2 regions of the Alcanivorax sp. NBRC 102024 genome follow, and region 2 is predicted to be linked to the other one. Evidence: predicted binding sites of a transcription regulator. Region 2 holds the regulator's gene; the other holds the start of a gene.
What was found. The regulator sigma-54, encoded in region 2, starts transcription at its own class of promoters, with help from an activator protein. The targets are predictions, from matches to a motif close to TGGCACNNNNNTTGCTNT.
Positions count from the first base shown of each region.

Region 1: A0251_RS13965 (TorF family putative porin) is a predicted target of sigma-54. The motif match lies at 4,235-4,252, and genes of this name have one in related genera.

Region 1 is NZ_BDAS01000009.1:122,101-129,177, forward strand. Features, by position in the region: gene A0251_RS13945 (PhoH family protein) at 1-595, opposite strand, end outside; gene A0251_RS13950 (isoprenylcysteine carboxylmethyltransferase family protein) at 916-1,377, shown strand; gene A0251_RS17260 (YiiX/YebB-like N1pC/P60 family cysteine hydrolase) at 1,277-1,993, opposite strand; gene A0251_RS13955 (M14 family zinc carboxypeptidase) at 2,462-3,508, shown strand; gene A0251_RS13960 (hypothetical protein) at 3,639-4,109, shown strand; gene A0251_RS13965 (TorF family putative porin) at 4,327-5,001, shown strand; gene A0251_RS13970 (endonuclease/exonuclease/phosphatase family protein) at 5,152-6,090, opposite strand; gene A0251_RS13975 (hypothetical protein) at 6,355-6,762, opposite strand; gene A0251_RS13980 (hypothetical protein) at 6,775-7,077, opposite strand, start outside.
Region 2 is NZ_BDAS01000005.1:97,419-104,495, reverse strand. Features, by position in the region: gene A0251_RS09935 (phospholipid-binding protein MlaC) at 1-567, opposite strand, end outside; gene A0251_RS09930 (KpsF/GutQ family sugar-phosphate isomerase) at 751-1,719, shown strand; gene A0251_RS09925 (HAD family hydrolase) at 1,720-2,223, shown strand; gene lptC (LPS export ABC transporter periplasmic protein LptC) at 2,220-2,777, shown strand; gene lptA (lipopolysaccharide transport periplasmic protein LptA) at 2,752-3,318, shown strand; gene lptB (LPS export ABC transporter ATP-binding protein) at 3,315-4,040, shown strand; gene A0251_RS09905 (RNA polymerase factor sigma-54) at 4,303-5,769, shown strand; gene hpf (ribosome hibernation-promoting factor, HPF/YfiA family) at 5,808-6,107, shown strand; gene ptsN (PTS IIA-like nitrogen regulatory protein PtsN) at 6,124-6,597, shown strand; gene rapZ (RNase adapter RapZ) at 6,701-7,077, shown strand, end outside.

The DNA of each region.
Region 1 (7,077 bases), on a different contig from region 2:
CGGGCACTTCGAAATAGCCCCGGGTCAATTGCTTGATGTCCGATACCAGCTGATCGTTGTGGTAATCCTCCGACTCGATGCCACAGGCCCGCGCCTTGAGGCGCATGTTGATGTCCTTGGTCACCAGAATAAAACGTCGCTCCGGCTGACTGGCCTGCATGGCCACCACATCGTTGATGATGCGGTTATCGTTCAGGTTATCAGGCAGTGGCGCCCTATCGTTGTCCGGCTTGGACATCAGCACCGTCAGCGTGCCCTGGGTGACCGTCTCCGGCCCCCGGGGGATAGGGATACCCGCTTCCACCTCTGCCGGGGTGGCACTGCCCAGCACCCGGTCGATCTGGCGAATGGCCGCACGGCAGTCTGCCGCCGTATGGGATTTGCCGCTCTTCAGCTTGTCCAGCTCCTCCAGCACCGTCATGGGAATCACCACCCGGTGTTCCTCAAAATTGAGTAACGAATTCGGGTCGTGGATCAGTACGTTGGTATCGATGACGTAGGTTTTTTGCTGTTCTTGTTCGAGGGTTGAATCGTTCTGGTTGGCGCTTGCGTGGTTGACGGAGAGGGTGTGAAGTCTGGCCGCGCGCTCTTCCATGCGTATCCCCTGTGACGGTTGCGTCGTGGGCGGCTACGGCTCGGGCGTCAGATCTGGCTCATACTGTGACAAAGCGAGAGTGACGCCTGCGCCTGCCGCCGTTGGTTTAAGCCTTTTGGCGGTTCAGTTGCAGCAGCTGTAACAGCTTATGATCGCGATCACTCCCGCAAGGGCGGGATTGGAATTACCATAACCCAGCTTTTTCGAAATGATCAATAGAAAACCTCGCAAAGTTTGCCAGCGGACAGGCAGCTGGCTGTCATAGTGTTTAGAATAGCCGCGTATTTTTCCTCTTCGTTTTCTGTCACCAGGTGATTGCCATGTCCCTCGAGCACCCGCAAGTTATGATGCCGCCACCGGCCCTGTATCTGGGGGGGCTGCTGATGGGTTATGGCATCGATCAGGCCCTGCCGCTCCCCGCCCCGGCATTCCCGGGTGATCACTGGGTGATTCTGGCGCTGGCCGTGATTGGCACCACCCTGGTGCTGGCTGCAGCGATCCAGTTGCGCCTGGCACGCACGACCCTGGTTCCCCATCGCCCCGCCAGTCAGCTGCTTACCACAGGCGTATTCCGGCTGAGCCGCAATCCCATCTACCTGGGCTTTACCGCGCTCTACCTGGCCATGGCCCTGAGTCAGCACAGCCCGGGCATGCTGATCATGCTGGTCCCGGTGGTCTGGGTTATCCAGCAGCATGTGATTGTTGCGGAAGAAGCGTTTCATGCCCAACAGTTCGGGAAGCAATGGCAGGCCTATCAGCAACGTGTTCGGCGCTGGCTGTAACCCGGGCCCGGATGGCGGTGGCTTGCGGGCCACTCTTGAGAAACTCCACGGCCCCCAGCTTGCCGTGTTGCAAACGCATGTGACGGGAACCGAAATGCCCCGGCACCAGCGTACTGGCGCGGGTCTGGCGGGGTAACCAGCCCAACCGCCGGTACACTTCCGCCACCAGTTCCGAACAGAACCAGCCGCGCTGGTCCGGCTTGCGGGTAAAACCTGTCAGCACATCCAGGGCATTGCACAGCACGTAATTCTTGTAGGGACGATGGAGCAACCGTTTGACCAGGCGCGTCAGCAGTTGCTGTTGGCGATCACTCAATGGCGGCCCATGCCGTCGACGCAACGCCACCGTGCCCGGGTAATCACGTAGCTTGTCTGCCAGTGGAACCAGCGCCACACCGGCCACCGGACAGCCCAGGGTCACATCCGATGATTCACTCAAGGTGGTAGATTCCAGAACCAGCGGATCGGGATTACCGGGCAGGTGCACGACCATGCCGATATGACTCCAGGGACTACGGGTAAAGACCCGGATCACCTCACTGGTAAAACCGCGGCCGGAAAACAACAGCAGATCCCCGGTTCGCAGTGAGCAAGCAGAATCAAGAGGCATTGTCATGGGCACGGCCACAGGCTCTTATCCGTTGCAGGACTATCCTGTGGCCACACTAGAAATTCGGCGTGACAGTTCGCTGACAGTGGCATCACGGTTTGGTGAAGAAAAACTGCCCATCTCGCTACAGCGCCGCGGTAGGAACGGAGCGCAGGGGAGTAACGCCCGCAGGGCGGCCCCGTAGGGGTGAGCGCAGCGAATAACACCTCTTGAGGTGCGAATCCGAGCGACAGCGAAGGAAATGTACCAGGTAACCACCGGCTCCTTCTAAAGACACCTGTCGAGCCCGGAAATCCCTGATCGCCCTTCGGTCGATTTCCTCGCTTCGCGAGGTTCGCGGCTCAAGATCCGCTCCTACAGCGGCTCCGTAGCGTAGATACCCAGGTGATAACATGCAGGCAAGGCATCGTCACATTCCTGTTATCTGCCGTCGTTACCCTGTGTAATTCTCTTTGCCTGTCCCCACCCCCGCCTATGGAAGACACCCTCTACCTGCTGCAACGCCATCTGCCCGAGCTTCTGCATCTGGATGCCCTGATTCGTCATGGTGAACGCCATCTGCGGGTGTCCACGGTTCATGAGGTGCCCATGGGTGAGCTGTCCTTGCCGGTGCGGGTGATCGAAATGGGCAGCACCTCTCCCGGCGTGCCGGTGATCGGTTTTTTTGGCGGCGTGCATGGGGTGGAGCGGATCGGCAGCCAGGTGCTGATGTCCTGGCTGCACAGCCTGATTCATCGTTTGCAGTGGGACGACCAGCTCCATCGCCGGCTGGAGCAGGTGCGTCTGGTATTCATGCCCATGATCAACCCGGGTGGCATCTGGAAGCGCACCCGCAGCAACCCCAATGGCGTGGACCTGATGCGCAACGCGCCCATCGATGCCATGGGCCGGGTGCCTTTTCTGGTGGGCGGCCACCGCATCAGTCGACACCTGCCCTGGTATCGGGGAAAAAGTGGTGCCCCCATGGAAGCGGAAGCCCAGGCGTTGGTGCGCGTGGTTCGGGAAAAACTGATGCCAGCTCCCTTTGCCATGAGCGTGGATTGCCACAGCGGCTTTGGTCGTCGGGACCGTATCTGGTGCTGCTACGCCCGCAGTCATCGCCCTATTCCCCACATCGGTGAGGTGTACCGGCTCAAACAACACTTCGAAGACACCTATCCCCATCATCACCCCTACCTGATCGAGCCCCAGTCGGTGAACTACACCACCCATGGCGATCTCTGGGATTATCTCTACGACGATGCCCAGGATCGGGCACCGCAACACACCTTCCTGCCCTTTACCCTGGAAATGGGCTCCTGGCTCTGGGTGCGCAAGAATCCCCGGCAGATGCTGGATTTCTTTGGCTATTTCAACCCGGTCATCGGCCACCGGCACCACCGGGTATTGCGCCAGCACCTGCCCCTGTTCGAGTTTCTCACCGCCATGACCGCCAACGCCGGCAACTGGTTACCCTCCAACCGGGAAAAACCTGCACTGACCCGGGAGGCGATCAGCCACTGGTTCGGTGACACACACTGATCCCATCGTTACTGTTGCCCCCTCGCTGGGCTCGCTGGCAATTCATGGCCCCGACCTTGCAACAGAAACCCCATTGGGTCTGCCGTCCGGCTGACATACACTTTGCCAAACGCCCTGATAAGGACACATCATGAAAGCCCTGATTTTCGCCCCTCTGGCCCTGCTGGCCGGTTGTCAGCATCTCAATTACCAGGAACCCACCGCTGGCGAGACCGCCCAGGTTACCTTCACCAGCAACGATACCGCCGCCCAGCCCGTCGTCTGTGTGCCCGGCAAGGGCTTCCAATCCACCGACTATGCCCTGTCGCAAAGCCCGATCAGCGGTGGTGCACTGGACGAACTGCTGGAAACCATGAAGAAAAGCCCGGAGGTCACAACAACGGTCGAGGCGGCCCCCGCCACCCGCATTGGCGTGATCTACAATCGACGCCAGGCGGACAACAGCCGGGACCGCTGTCGTGTCGCCCTGCAGTTTTCTCCCCAGGCCGGTGGCGAGTACCAGGCGCACTTTGTCTACGACAAGGGTCAGTGCGGTCTGTCATTAAAGGATGCCGCTGGCAACAGCGTCGATGCGGTGCAAACTGACTGGCAGTGCCCATAACGGGCGCACCAATGCGGTGCGCGGCACCAATTTCGCGCACCGCATTCTCTGTTTCCCCTTTGTGAAACCCGCTTTTTTCCCCCCAACAATCATCAAGCCACTGTTTTTTATCAACAAAAAATAGTTGGCACGCTCTCTGCAATATCTAATGCGAGCCGAAAAGGCGGTGCGTCACCAGCGCACATTGAACGAATTAGACTTGTTAAGAGGGTTGCACATGAAAAACGTATTTGGTCTGAAGAAAACCGTTTTGGCCGCTTCCATCGTCGCTGCCAGCCTGGCTCCGGCCATCGCTGCTGCTGAAGTCAGTGGTACCCTGGGTGCGTCCAGCCAGTACTTGTGGCGTGGTCAGCAGCTGACTGACGGTGCTGCGGTATACGGTAGCGTTGACTACTCCCACACGTCCGGTCTGTACGCTGGTGCCTGGGCCTCTTCTGAAACCGACGACACCGAGTACGACCTGTACGCCGGTTTCGGTGGTGAGTTCGAAGGTCTGAGCTACGACATCAGCTACATCGACTACAACTACACCGCTGGCGGCACCGCAGGTGACAACCCTGCATCCGGTGCTGACTTCCAGGAAGTTCACCTGGGCGTTGGCTTTGCCGGCCTGAGCGCTGATGCTTACATCGGTGTGGGTAATTCCGGCAAGGGTGGCGATGAAGACTACGAAAGCGACTACTTCGCTGTGGGTTACGGCTACGACAAGTACTCCGCCACCGTGGGCTTCTATGACTTTGAAGCTGACGACAGTGACTACACTCACTTGGATCTGAGCTACGCCGTTACCGATCAGTTCACCTTCACCCTGTCCAAGATCGTTGATCAGGAAGAAGACGACACCTACGACGACGATCTGGTGATGAGCGTTTCCTACGAGTTCGCACTGTAAGCACCAAGAACACGGGCGGCGCATGCCGCCCACTGTTTAACGCCGCGGGGCTCTCCCTGGTCCTCGCAAACACGCAAGCAACCCCGCGGCGTCTTTTTCGTTTCCACGGAACATCCGTTACGCTCCAGGCAACACGCCAGACCTGCCGTTTTATCTCCCCCCAGTAAAGTACACGACCACCGCATCATGATCAGACACTGGCGTCACGCCCTGACTGCCGTACAAGCTGTGATAGCGACCCGCATTACCCCGGGTTACCGCCGTTCTGGAGACTGCCTTTTTCGCCTCCCGTGACACCCAGATATGGTCCAGCGCCTGTGGCTGGCAACGATAACGAAAGCTGTAGCGCTCCGGTTCCGGCATAAGCTGCCACAGATTGAACAGACCGGATTCCGCAAAACGCGCATAGCTGGCAGAGAGCCGCCCGGCATCCCAGGTGCTGTTGAAGTCACCGGCGACAATGAGCGGTCCATCCTGCTTAGTGACCCAGTTGGCCAGCAACGCCGCCTGGCTCTGCCTTTTTTCCTGGACCTGCGCTTTTTGCAGACCTCGCGCACTGCGCAGGTGCACCACAACCAGCTGCAACTGCCGAGGCGCATGCACCGTCACGTGCAAGGGCGGACGGGAAAACAGTGCGTGGTTGTGAAAGTCCTGCTCCGCAAACAGGCTTTTCGCCGAGGCAATCTGCACCGGCTGACGATAGAGCAGGCCCACATCCATGCCGGAGGGATCATTGCCCTCTTTCAGAACGACGCGGTATCGCCAACCGTACCGGGCAAGTCGCTCTACCAGCGCCGCCAGTAATTGACGGTTTTCCACTTCCTGAACAGCCAGCATATGGGGCGCCCGCAAGGGGCCGGCGATGAAATCTGCCAGCGCCTCTAATCGCCTCTCCAGCACAGCAGAAGAAAGCGGTTTATCCAGATGGCTGTCTTTGCGGATATCACGAAGCCGCCACAGGTTCAGCGTCGCCAGATTCCATTCATTTTCTGCCGGAGCGGGTACACCACGGGCGGGAGCCAGGCCTCGACAATCCGCCCACAGGCTCACAGGAACAAGAAGCAGGTAGACGATCAGTAAATAGCGCATTGACGCAGTTTATGAGGTGTCGACAAAGCACAGCAGAGGCGAAGTCTCAAACATGGGTAGGAAAGAGGACCGACCGCTGCAGGGGGATCTCTGTCATTTTGGCGCTGGCTTGCCCCGGAGTTTCTTCCGGATAACAGGGCCCCGACTGTAAACCCCTGACCGCCGCCAATAGCGTAGGGTGCCACTGAGCCCGGGGCGGATACGACCATAAAAAAAGCCCGCCGATGAGGCGGGCAAGGGGTCTGTGAACAACAACAGAAAACGTCAGGGCCGGAACACCACCTTCAGGTCCGGGGTTACCTGTGAGGCATCCAGGTAGCCAACAAAATTCCGGTTACTGCCTACCAGCATAACCATCTCCTGTTCACTGGAGACTTCCCTGGGCGGCATGCCCCGGCCGGTAAAAATCATTCGTGCCCAGTAGCTTTTCATCTGCTCCGCACTCTTGCCGAGCACCTGCTGGTAAAACGCCTCCCGGGCGTCGCCTCGCGATGGCAAATCCAGCGGCTTCACCGAGACACCGGAAACCCGACGGGCCTGGCCATTGAAGATCTGCCGGACTTCATCCTGTGTCAGCGCCCCAAGACTGCTGTTGGCAGACACCACCACCACCGGGTCCGCCTGAACGGTGGTTGCCAGCATCAGGAGCAATGAGAACATTATTCTTTTCATGATCATTCCTCCTTAAAAAACCAGATCGGCACTGAGACGAATCACTGTGGCGTGGTCATCCTCAAGCGGTGCACCCTCGGTAACAAAGAAACCGGAAGTGCTTACCTCACTATCGGAAAAATCGTAGTAGTAGCTGACTTCCCCTTTCAGGGCGATGGCCTCACTGAGGGAGTAGCGCAAACCGCCAGTCCAGCTTTTCTGCTGCTCTGCCAGACCGTTATTCAGGGCAGCGGGAAGGCTGCGATCCAGATCACGGGGATTCACTTCGGCCCAGGTCACCATGGGCATCCATTTGCCGAGATATTTGCCGACGGT
Region 2 (7,077 bases):
GTCGTTGTACTGTTGCATGCCCTGGGCGAACTGGCTCTGGAAGGTATCGCGCAGATCCAGACCGTTCACGTAGACATTGATTACCCGCCACTGGCCATCACGCAGGAACAGGGTGTAGTAGATCGGTACCGTCTTGCCGGAGTTGGTCTTCACCTCCATGCGTACCCGGGCATAATCGCCTTTGCGATCCCCTTCCTGCATGGGCAGCGTAGTAATCTTCTGGCCTTCATAGAGGGTAATACCGGAGGCATAGGTATTGATCAGGCTATTCTTGAACACGTCCAGAAACCGGTACTTCTGTTCCTTGCTGGACGGCCCGAAGTAATCGCCCATCACCATTCGGGTGATACGCTTGAAGTCCACCAGATCGCCAAGCTCCTCGCGCACCAGCTCCTTGGCCCGGTCCGGATCAGCCTCCAGTTGCTCCCGCTCCGCCTCGATACGGGAGGTCATACGCTCCACCGCTTCCATCACCACCTGCCGCGGATCGCTGTCCGCCGCCGCCAAAGAGGCCATGGCGGTAAACACCATTGCCAGCCAGATCCGGATAACACGCTGCAAATGCATAGAAAACTCCCTGTTAATGTCCGGCGGTTTTACGGTTTTATACCGCTGATGTCCAGTAACACACTGAACCGCATCTGCTTTGTTGGAGTCACAAGATGTCCCAACGGTTCCAAATGAAACAGAATTCGGGTCAACGAGGCGTCCTCAGCAATGTATAATCGACCTCGACCAGAGGAGAGATGAATGAGTCACGATCACATCGACGTGGGCCGGCGGGTACTGGACATCGAGGCCAGAGCCGTTGATTGCCTGAAAGACAGCCTGGATGACAGCTTCTCCGCCGCCTGCGACCTGATGCTGGCCGCCCGCGGACGGGTCATTGTCACCGGCATGGGGAAAAGTGGCCACGTGGGCAGCAAACTGGCCGCCACCCTGGCCAGCACCGGCACACCTTCTTTCTTTGTGCATCCGGGGGAGGCGTCCCACGGCGACCTGGGCATGATCACCCCGGACGATGTGGTGCTGGCCCTGTCCAACTCCGGAGAAACCGCCGAAGTACTGGCCATCCTCCCGGTCATCAAACGCAAGGGCACCGCCCTGATTGGCATGACCGGCCGGCCACAATCTGCCCTGGCGCAGCTCTCCGATGTGCACCTGACCGTGGCGGTCAGCGAAGAAGCCTGCCCGCACAATCTGGCCCCCACCTCCTCCACCACAGCGGCCCTTGCCATGGGCGATGCCCTGGCCATCGCCCTGCTGGAAGCCCGTGGCTTTACGCCCGAAGATTTCGCCATGAGCCACCCCGGCGGCAGCCTGGGCCGTCGCCTGCTATTGAAGGTGGATGACATCATGCACGCTGGGGAACAACTGCCGGTGGTAGCCAGTGGCGCCTCGCTCAGCGAAGCGCTACTGGAAATGACCCGCAAGGGCCTGGGCATGACAGCCATCACCCGGGAGGACGGTACCCTGGCAGGCATCTTCACTGATGGCGATCTGCGCCGCATGCTGGACCGCAACATCGACATCCGCAAGGCCACCATCGACGAGGTGATGGTGGCCCAGCCAATCACCATTGAACCTGGCCACCTGGCCGCAGAAGCCCTGCAGATCATGGAAAGCCGCAAGATCAACGGCCTGATGGTTTGCGACCAGGACCGCAAGCCACTGGGTGCCTTCAATATGCAGGACCTGCTGCGCGCGGGGGTGGTGTAAATGCCAATGCAACTGTCTTCCATTGATGCCCAGAAACTGCGCCTGATGGCCTTCGATGTGGACGGAGTGATGACCGACGGACGCATCTACTTCAGCCCGGACGGCGAGACCCTCAAAGTCTTTAACACCCTGGACGGCCACGGCTTGAAGAAACTGGCCGCCAGCGGCGTGACCCTGGCCATCATCACAGGCCGCAACACTCCCATGGTGGCCAAACGCGCCGCCGACCTGGGCATTAACCATCTGATTCAGGGCCGCGAGGACAAGGGTGTCGCCCTGGCCGACCTGGCGAACCAGCTGGGTATTGCCGCCAGCGAAACCGGCTATGCCGGCGATGACGAACCAGACGTGAGCGCCCTGGAATGGGCCCAGCTCAGCTTTGCCCCGGCCAATGCCCATGATTGCGCCAAGGCGGCCGCCAACCACATTACCGAACGGCGTGGCGGCGAGGGCGCGGTGCGGGAAATTTGCGACGCCATCCTGACACAGCGGAGCCCGGCATGAAGCGCCAGGGCCTGCTCAGCGCCACCGGTGTCCTGATGCTGGGACTGGTGATGCTGATGACGCTCCACGAGTGGGATGACACTCTCCCCGGGCAGGAGGATGGCATCCTCACGGCACCAGCCATTGTTGCCAAAGACATTACGGCGCGGGCTTTTAGTGAAGAGGACGGCCGTCTCCAGTACTATCTGACCGCCAAAACCCTGACACAGTACGACCATAATCCACTCACGGAGATGCAGGAACCGGAGCTGGAAATGGCCAACGACAAGGGCAGCTGGACCATCGTTAGCGAGCAGGGCGTCGTCAAGGAAAATGGCGACCTGATCGTATTTTCCGGCGACGTGAAAGCCCGGAACCAGCAACAGAAGATTACCCTGGATACCCAGGAGCTGCGCTTTTACAGCGACACCAACATCGCCAGCTCTCCCGACAATGTGGACCTGGAATTTGAATCCGGCACCACCCGCGCGGGAGCGCTGGAGGCCGATCTCGACAAGGGCATCCTGACCCTTGAAAAAGGAGTAAAGAGTGAGTTTGACGCACCGGCTTCTTAGAACCATCGCCCTTGCCGCTGCCCTGCCGGTGACGGCGTTGGCGGCGCCTGCGCAAATGCCCGTGTCTGTCACCGCTGATTCCGGGCGCTTTGAGCAGGACGCTGGCAGCGGCCTGTATCGCGGCAATGTGGAGCTGATACAGGGCAAGCGCAAACTGTTTGCCGATGAAATGCGCCTGTTTACCCGTAATGGCGAACTGACTCGCGTGGAGGCCTCCGGCACCCCGGTACGCATGCAAGAAGGCAAGGACCTGCAGGCCCACGCCAACAACCTGGTCTACGACATCCGCAAACGCACCCTGGTGCTCACCGGTGATGCCTACATTGAACATCTGGGCAACACTTTCGAGGGCGCCCGGGTGGAATACAGCCTGGACTCCAAGCGAGTCGACGCCAGCAGTGAAGGCGACAAGCGAGTGAGACTGGTGATCCCCGCCGAGAACCAGACTCCTGGCACCGAACAAGCCCCACCGGCAGACGACAATGCAAACGGCGAGGCGCCTGTGGCGCCCTCCCCCGAGGCGGAGCCAAACACCCCATGAGCCATTTACGCGCCCACCACCTGGCAAAAAGCTACAAGGGCCGCCGGGTCATCGAAGATGTGTCCCTGGATGTGGAAGCCGGCCAGATCGTCGGCCTGCTCGGGCCCAACGGTGCCGGCAAGACCACCTGCTTCTACATGATCGTAGGCCTGGTGGAAGCCGATGCCGGGCGCATCGACATCAACGACGCAGACATCACCCATCTGCCCATGCATGGTCGCGCCCAGCGCGGCATCGGCTACCTGCCCCAGGAAGCCAGCATCTTCCGCCGCCTGACCGTGGAAGAGAACATCATGGCGATCCTGGAAACCCGCAAGGATCTCAGCAAGGCGGAACGTCACGAGCGCATGGAAAGCCTGCTCAAGGAATTCCATATCACCCACATTCGCGATTCCCTGGGCATGAGCCTGTCCGGCGGCGAACGGCGCCGGGCGGAAATTGCCCGCGGCCTGGCCACGGACCCGGATTTCATTCTGCTGGATGAGCCTTTCGCCGGCGTGGACCCGATTTCCGTGAACGACATCAAGGGCATCATTCGCCACCTGAAAGAGCGCGGTATTGGTGTACTGATCACTGACCACAACGTGCGTGAAACGCTGGATATCTGCGATACCGCCTATATCGTCAGCGCCGGCCATATCATCGCCTCCGGCGATGCAGACACCATTCTGGGCAACCAACAGGTGCGGGATGTGTATCTGGGGGCGGATTTCAGGCTGTAAAAGGCAATTAATAGTTAATAATGAATAATTAATAGCTACGCGACAGCCGATTGCACTGTTTGCAAGCGATTAGGCCGCGCCCAAAGCATGAGCGCGGCCTCTTACCTTGAAAAAAAGACAAGCTATTCCGCGACGTTATTAATTATTCATTATTAACTATTAATTGCCTCCCCTAGCACAGAACCACCATTGGCACAAATATTGCTTGCCTTATAGATAGGCTGTTATTCTCAGGTTTTGGGGACCAATCAGCCTGAGCAGTATGAAGCCAAGCCTACAACTACAAATCGGCCAGCAGCTGACCATGACACCGCAGCTGCAGCAGGCCATTCGCCTCTTGCAGCTGTCCACGCTGGACCTGCGCCAGGAAATTCAGCAGGCAGTAGAAAGCAATCCGTTGCTGGAGCTGGCTGACGATTTTGGCGACGAATCCCTGCCTGACACTGACGAAGACCGTCAGGACGAGCAGGAGCTGGATACCGAACGGGAAGATGCCCTGGAAGAGTTCGTGGACGACGAACCAGGCATTGAAACGGAATGGGACGATGTCTATTCCGGCCAGACCAGCAGCGCCTCCGCCGCCCTTCCCGACGATGCCGACGACTGGCAGCAACGCCATAGTGTGGCCGGCAACCTGCAGGACCACCTGCTCTGGCAACTGAACCTGACTCCCATGAGCGATGTGGACCGCATTATCGCCATGACCATCATCGAATCCCTGGACGATCGCGGCTACCTGACCGTGTCCGTGGACGACATCGTGGCGATGATGAATGCTCAAGAGGACCTGCTCACCGAAGGCGATGAACTGGAAGCCGATGAGGTACTGGCGGTGCAGCATCGCCTGCAGCAATTTGATCCGGTGGGCGTGGCCAGTCTCGATCTGGCCGACTGCCTGCGCGTGCAGCTGCGCCAACTGCCCACGGACACTCCCTTCCTGGAGTATGCCCTGGCCCTGCTGGGGCATCTGGAGCTACTGGAAAAACACGACTATGCCGCCCTGCGGCGGGTCCTGCAGATCAGCGAGGAAAATCTGCTTGATGCCCTCTCCCTGCTGCGCACTCTGGATCCTGCCCCCGGTGAGCAGATCGGGGAAAGCCAGGTGGATTACGCGGTCCCGGACGTGATCGTGCGCCAGCACCAGGGCCACTGGCAGGTGAGCCTGAACGAGGAGGTGCTGCCCAAGGTCAACCTGCAGCAGCAGTACGCCGCCATGGCCCGCAAAGCCGGGGGAGAGGATGGTCAGTACCTGCGCAACTGCGTGCAGGAGGCCAAGTGGTTCATCAAGAGCCTGCAAAGCCGCCACGACACCCTGCTGAAGGTGGCCACCCGTATTGTTGAAGTCCAGCAAGACTTCTTCGATTATGGGGAGGAGGCCATGAAACCCCTGGTTCTGGCCGACATTGCCGATGCCGTCGAGATGCACGAATCGACCATTAGTCGGGTCACCAACCAGAAATACATGATGACACCCCGCGGCGTCTTTGAGCTGAAATATTTCTTCTCAAGTCACGTGGGAACAGACGGCGGCGGTGAGTGTTCCTCCACCGCTATTCGTGCCATTATTAAGAAGCTGGTCGCTGCAGAGAATCCCCGCAAGCCGCTCAGCGACAACAAGCTGGCAAGCTTGCTGAATGAGCAGGGAATCAACGTGGCGCGCCGGACAGTCGCCAAGTACAGAGAGGCGATGAGAATACCGTCATCCAGCGCCCGCAAGCGTTTGGTGTAGGCGCCGGGACGGCCCAAGAGCAGGTAAAGGAGCCAGACATGCAAATTAATATCAGCGGTCATCACCTGGAAATTACCGACGCTTTGCGAGCCTATGTGGGAGACAAGTTTTCCCGTCTTGAACGGCATTTCGACCAGATTACCAGTGTCCAGGTGATTCTTTCCCCGGAACCCAAGACCCACAAGGCGGAATCCACTATCCATATCTCCGGGGCTGACGTCTTCGCCACCGCTGAGGCAGTGGACATGTACGCTGCCATCGACAAGCTGACGGACAAGCTCGACCGCCAGATTCTCAAACACAAGGAAAAGGCCGTCAGCCACAAGCACGGCCACTGACCCCAAAGCGACAATTATGCGAGTTCGCGAACTACTCACCGAAGCACGCACCCATAATCAGGTGCAGGCCAGCAGCAAGAAACAGCTGCTGGACCAGGTTGCGCAGCTGGCTGCGGCCGGCTGCGACAGCCTCAACGAACAGGAGGTCTTCGACGCCCTGGTAGCCCGGGAAAAGCTGGGCTCCACGGGCATCGGCGAAGGCATCGCCATTCCTCACTGTCGTCTCGGTCACTGCCAGCAACCCATCGGGCTGCTGCTGAAACTGTCCACTCCCATCGATTTTGATGCCGTTGACGGTCGCCCCGTGGATCTTGTGTTTGTGTTGCTCGTTCCCCAGGAAAACCCGGAACAGCACCTGAAAACCCTCAGCCACCTGGCCTCCCTGTTCAACGACGACGACTACCGTGCCGAGCTGCGACTCAGCAAGGACAATCACCACCTGTATCACACTGCCGTGGAATCCGAAGCGGAGCTGCGACTGGCATCATGACATTACCCATCAAGCTTTCGGGCATAGTGCGTCAGAGCCACCGCCCCTCCTCTGCTGACCGTGGATGCCTGCGTGTGGTGTATGACAGAGGCGCGGTGCAGCCATGAAACTCACCATCATCAGCGGCCGCTCCGGCTCGGGAAAGACCACGGCCCTGCAGGCCATGGAAGACCAGAACTACTATTGCGTCGACAACCTGCCGGCAGGCATGTTGCCCACTCTTGCAGAGCAGCTGAGCCAGGGAGAGCTGCCCATTGAGCGGGCGGCGGTAGGCATTGATGCCCGCAACCTGCCTACCCAGTTGCTGGCTTTTGACGCCATTCTGGATGCGCTGCATCAGCAGCAGGTCAAGACCGAAATCATTTATCTGGATGCGGACGACAGCACTCTGCTGAAACGCTTCAGTGCCACCCGCCGCCGGCATCCCCTCGGCGCGCAACAGGGCTCACTGGAATCCGCCATCCAGCATGAACGGGAGCT